2 linked regions of the Pigmentiphaga aceris genome follow. The protein of the gene in region 1 interacts with the protein of each later gene in a pairwise test. Links are inferred from orthologs where the notes say so. Each region holds a gene or a part of one and is shown in the gene's direction. Other genes may lie near its edges.

Region 1 (2,937 bases):
AACGGCGGTGGGCAGCCCATTTACGTATCAGAGCACCCAGACGAATTTCTGCGCGCCGAGCGAGGCTACGGCAAAGCCACCAAGCCGGAAGACTATCTGGACGAGTTCAAGCAATTCATCAGCAGCAATAGCAACGAGCTACCGGCATTGATGGCGGTCCTGACCAAGCCCCGAGACCTGACACGCAAGCAGCTCAAGGAATTGGTGCTTGCATTGGACCAGGCAGGGTTCAGCGAAGCTCGGCTTGCCACCGCATGGCGCGAGACAAGCAACCAGGACATCGCAGCACGTATCGTCGGCTACATTCGTCAGGCGGCACTGGGCGACGCCCTGCTGCCCTACAGCGAGCGCGTGGACCGTGCGCTGCAAACCTTGCTGGCGAATTCGCCAGCGGGCAAGCCTTGGACCGACCCTCAGCGTAGTTGGCTCAAGCGGATTGCTGCGCAGACCAAGACCAATCTGCTGGTGGATCGCGAGGCGCTCGACGACCCAGACCTGCTTTTCAAGCGCGAAGGCGGTGGCTTCAACCGCCTCGACAGACTTTTCAACGGCCAGCTCCAACCGGTGCTGGACGCTTTCAACGACGCACTTTGGGCGCAGCCGGCCCGAAGTGCATGATGTAGCAGTTTCATGTCTAAAACCTCGCAAGTCGCACATGATATCGGTGCCAAACTTTGGTCACTGTGCAATGTGCTGCGTGACGACGGCGTCACCTACCACCAATACCTGAGCGAACTGACCTACCTGCTCTTTCTGAAGATGATGAAAGAGACGGGACAGGAAGATCGGCTCAAGGTTTGGAAGGCCCTTGAGCGCCAGAAAGGTGCGCCCAAGGTCGAACAGGCCGGCATACTTTGGGACGATCTGCTGAACGCGCCCGCGCCGGAGCGGCTCGATACGTACAAAGAAATGCTTTTGGATTACGGCTTGCATGGTCAAGGCGCGGTACTGCAGATCTACGCCAATGCCAACACCTTCATTACTAAGCCAGTCACCCTCAGCAAGCTGGTGACCGACATCGACGCGCTCGACTGGTACAGCGTGCAGCGCGACGACCTGGGCGATCTCTACGAAGACTTGCTGGAACGCAACGCCACCGAGAAGAAAAGCGGCGCCGGCCAGTACTTCACGCCTCGTCATCTGATCGACAGCATTGTGGCTGTGATGAAGCCGCAGTTGAGCGATGTGATTCAGGACCCGGCTGCGGGCACGTGCGGCTTCCTGATTGCAGCCAACAACTACCTGCGCGCCAACAACGACTTCGACAGCCTGGAAGAGTCCGCGCAGCGCCGCTACCGCCAGAGCACCTTTTACGGCATGGAGCTGGTGCAGGACACGCACCGCCTGGCACTGATGAACATGCTGTTGCACGGCATTGAGGGCGGGGTCGCCTACGGCGACACGCTGGGCGATGAAGGAACGCAACTTCCGTCCGCTACGCTCATCCTCTCCAATCCTCCATTCGGCACAAAGAAGGGCGGTGGTTTGCCCACCCGCAAGGACCTGACCTTCGAGACCAGCAACAAGCAGTTCGCCTTCCTGCAGCACATCTATCGCAACCTGAAACTGGGTGGCCGTGCGGCCGTCGTGCTGCCCGACAACGTGCTGTTCGAGAGCAACATCGGCACCAGCATCCGCCGCGACCTGATGGACAAGTGCAATCTGCACACCATCCTGCGCCTGCCTACAGGCATCTTCTACGCCCAGGGCGTCAAGACCAACGTGCTCTTCTTTACCAAGGGCGAGAAGACCGACAAGGGCAATACCAAAGAAGTGTGGGTGTACGACATGCGCGCCAATATGCCTCAATTCGGCAAGCGCACCCCCTTCACGCGCGACTACTTCCGCACATTGGCCGATGCAGAGGTCAGCGCGTCCCGCGACAAGTTCGAAGACGTGTTCGGCACCGACCCCAAGGGTGGCCCGGAGGCGCTGGCTCAGCGTGTGGACGCAGGTGACACTGGCCGCTGGCGCAAATTTACTCGAGAACAAATCGCCGAGCGCGGCGACAACCTGGATCTGGCCTGGCTCAAGGACGACAGCGCCGACACCGCACAGCAGCAAGGCGAAGAACCCGCCATGCTGGCTCGCCTGGCCATGAGCGAGATGCAGGCCGCGCTGACAGAACTACGTGCCTTGGTGGAATTGCTGGGCGAAGACCCGGATGCCGAGCTGGAAGCATTGCTGCCCGACGATATGACAAGCCCGGACGCCGACAACACGGTGCAGGGAACATCGGCATGAGCCAAGTGCCTGCCACAACGGGCGCGGACAGCCTACACGCCGAACTGCGGGCCCTCATCGCCAGCAGCCGCCAACGACTGGCTGGCGCCGTGAATGCGGAGCTGACGCGCCTGTACTGGACCATCGGCCAGCGGTTGGATGTCGAAGTGCTGGGCGGCGAACGTGCCAGCTACGGCACAGCCCTGCTTGACCAACTTGGGCAACAGTTATCCCACGAGTTTGGACGCGGCTTCGAGGCCCGCAACCTGCGTCGCATGGTGAAGTTTGCACAGGCTTTCCGGGACGCCGAGATTGTGACGACACTGTCGGCAAAATTGAGCTGGAGTCATCTGGTAGCCATCGTTGCGCTCAAACCCCCGCAAGCTCGCCAGTTCTACGCTTGGCGGGCGGCGCAGGATGGCTGGAGCGTGCGCGAACTGGCCAAGCAGATTGAACGCAAAGTCTTCGAGCGCAGCGAAATCGCAAGCGCACAGGTGCCTGCAGCGCCCTTGTCTGCGGAAGGCCAAGCGCCAAACCAGATCTTCAAAGACCCCTACTTCCTGGACTTTCTGGGTCTGCACCAAGGGCATGACGAGACTGACCTTGAAGCCGCCATCCTGCGCCAGCTCGAAGCCTTCATCCTGGAACTTGGCCGAGGCTTTGCCTTCGTTGAACGTCAGAAGCGCATGGTCATCGACGGCGACGACTTCTACC
Region 2 (2,843 bases), 1.1 Mb from region 1 along the record:
ATCGAGTTTTGCCCCATGAGCGATATCCTGCAGCGCATCCTGGCCGTGAAGGCTGAAGAAGTTTCCCGTGCACGCCAACTTCGCAGCGAATCCGACCTGCGTCGCGAAGCCGAAGCCCGGCGCGACGTGCGCGGATTTGCCCAGGCCATCGAAAACAAGATCGCCGGCGGATCGGCCGCCGTCATCGCCGAAATCAAGCGTGCCTCGCCGTCGAAAGGCCTGCTGCGCGAACGCTTCGTGCCCGCCGAGATCGCCGCGTCCTACGCCAAAGGCGGCGCAGCCTGCCTGTCGGTGCTGACCGACGTGCAATTCTTCCAAGGCGCAGCCGACTTCCTGCGTCAGGCGCGCGCGGCCTGCACGCTGCCGGTCCTGCGCAAAGACTTCATCATCGACAGCTACCAGGTGGTCGAAGCCCGTGCGATGGGTGCCGATTGCATCTTGCTGATCGCCGCCGCGCTCCCGCCCAGCGCACTGCACGACCTGGAAGCCTTGGCCATGGCGCTGGGCATGGACGTGCTGATCGAAGTCCACGACGCTGCCGAGCTGGAAGTGGCGCTCACCATGAAGACGCCTTTGCTCGGCATCAACAACCGCAACCTGCGCAGCTTCGAAGTGTCCTTGCAGGCCACGGTCGATCTGCTAGGCAGCATTCCCGCAGGCAAGCGCGTGGTTACGGAAAGCGGCATTTTGAACCGAGACGACGTGCAATTCATGCGCAACCACGGCGTCGAAGCCTTCCTGGTTGGCGAAGCCTTCATGCGCGCCGAAGAGCCGGGCACGGCCCTGTCGGAACTGTTTGCGTGAACGCGTTGGTAAGCAGGGTTGCAGGCAGGGTTGAAAGCAGGCTGGGCTGCGACGTGCGTCGCAGCCGTCATCCGGCATGTTGCTTGCGCGTCGCCTGCCCTGAACAGGGGAGCGCGCAATGAGCAAACAGAACGAATTGTTCGGCGACATGCCGGCAGAAAGTGCCGGCGTGGGCAAGGCAAAATCCAGTGAAGCACCAGCCAGTGGTGCGCAAACCATCGTGCAAACTGTCAAGCACACACAGCCCAACACAAGCAGCAATCGTCTGGTGCAACCGCTTGCCAGCTTCATTCCCAAGCTGCCCGCCGACTGGGCCGACGCGCTTGCCCCGGTCTTGCAAGGCGATGCGTTCGACAAGCTTGCCGCCCACGTCGATGCCTGCGTGGCGCGCGGCACAAGCGTCTACCCGGCCGACCCCTTTCACGCTCTGCGACTGACTCCGCTGTCCTCGGTCCGTGTGTTGATCCTCGGCCAAGATCCGTATCACGGCCCCGATCAGGCCCAAGGCCTGGCGTTTTCAGTCCCGACTGCCGCCAAGCGCCCACCCAGTCTGCGCAACATCTTCAACGAAATCGCTGCCGAATTCGGCGGGGTGCCAGGGTCCTTCGACAACGACCTGACCCGCTGGGCCAAGCAGGGAGTGCTGTTGCTGAACACCGTACTGACAGTTGAAGACGGTGCCCCCGCATCCCACGCCAAACGCGGTTGGGAACGCATCACCGACGCCGTCATCGAGCAGGTGGCGCAACACGCACCCACCGCTTTCCTGTTGTGGGGCGCACATGCGCAATCCAAACGCGCATTGATTCCCGCCGATCACGGACATCTTGTCCTGACTTCGAACCACCCGTCACCCCTGTCGGCACGCCGTCCGCCCGAACCCTTCCTGGGTTGCGGGCACTTTGCCAAGGTTGACGACTGGCTGCAAAGCCGGAACGAGTCGCCGATCGCCTGGCGATAGACAGGAAAGTCCACGCGCCCGGCTTTCAATCGGGGCGTGGGCAGCTTCGACGCTGCCGGTTTTCGCGTGAACGCTGCTTGCATCGCAATGCATGCCTTCGTATCCCCCATAGATTTGCATGCATGAATCGATATGCATAAGGCCATGCGTCAAGCGGCATGGACCGTCACGTCCCATGCCGTTTTCTTACATGCAAACCTTTCGCGTTCAGCTCGTTTTGGGCTAGCCTGCGCGTGGCTGCCATGCGGCCCAGGCATCGCCCACGATGCCACTTTCTTCAAAGGAAAGCTGAATGCAAGAAAACCAGGCGCTCGCACCGCGCCCGGCGGCCGACGCGCTGCCTCGTGATGTTTCCACTGACTTATCCGCCGAGTTGCCCATTCGGTTCACCGGCAGCGGATCGGAATACTTCCGAATCTGGATCGTCAACCTGCTGCTGTCGATCCTCACGCTCGGTATCTACTCGGCCTGGGCCAAGGTCCGGCGACTCAAATACTTCTACGGCAACACCTTGATCGACGGTGCGCCGCTGGATTATCACGGCACCCCCATCGCCATCCTGAAAGGGCGCATCGTCGCCGCCGTGTTGCTGGCAATCTGGATGGGCGTGCAGCAGTTCGGCAGCCTGGAACTGATCGGTGGCGTATTCCTCGTCGGCCTGGCGATCTTGCCGCTGCTGCTGGTGCGCTCGCTGCGCTTCCAGTACTTCAACACCAGCTATCGGGGTGTCCGCTTCGGGTTTGGCGGCACCACCTTGCGCGCCTACATGGTGTTCCTGTTGTGGCCGCTGCTGCTGTTCCCCGGGGTGGCGCTGTCCTTCGTCTCTATCTACCTGATCCCGGTGGTGATCTTGGTCGTGCCGTTTGCGCACCAGCAGCTGCGCAAATATCTACATGACGGCGTGCGTTACGGCAACCTGCCCGGCAGCATGCACGCCGGTGTCGGCGCGTTCTACCTTATCTACCTGTTCACGGTGCTTATCGTGATCGGTGCCTTGGTCGGTGCAGGCTTGGTGGTTGCCGCCATCCCCGGCTTGGTCCGATCGGTCAATGCAACCGTCGCATCGCTGGGTGGCGAT

The links. Proteins that work in one complex are often made in the same cells at the same time.
Region 2: the proteins of FXN63_RS08080 (region 1) and FXN63_RS03540 interact in binary tests that used the Escherichia coli proteins (3 or more experiments, as listed by UniProt). The link is inferred for Pigmentiphaga aceris from one-to-one orthologs.

What each region holds. Positions count from the first base shown.
Region 1 is NZ_CP043046.1:1,922,932-1,925,868, reverse strand. It holds FXN63_RS08080 (class I SAM-dependent DNA methyltransferase), read left to right. Parts: upstream 1-630; coding sequence 631-2,244; downstream 2,245-2,937. Other genes in the region: FXN63_RS08075 (PDDEXK nuclease domain-containing protein), read left to right, coding at 2,241-2,937; hsdR (type I restriction-modification system endonuclease), read left to right, coding at 1-618. UniProt on the Escherichia coli protein: The subtype gamma methyltransferase (M) subunit of a type I restriction enzyme. The M and S subunits together form a methyltransferase (MTase) that methylates A-2 on the top and A-3 on the bottom strand of the sequence 5'-AACN(6)GTGC-3'.
Region 2 is NZ_CP043046.1:855,901-858,743, forward strand. It holds FXN63_RS03540 (uracil-DNA glycosylase), read left to right. Parts: upstream 1-922; coding sequence 923-1,765; downstream 1,766-2,843. Other genes in the region: trpC (indole-3-glycerol phosphate synthase TrpC), read left to right, coding at 16-804; FXN63_RS03545 (YjgN family protein), read left to right, coding at 2,058-2,843. UniProt on the Escherichia coli protein: Excises uracil residues from the DNA which can arise as a result of misincorporation of dUMP residues by DNA polymerase or due to deamination of cytosine.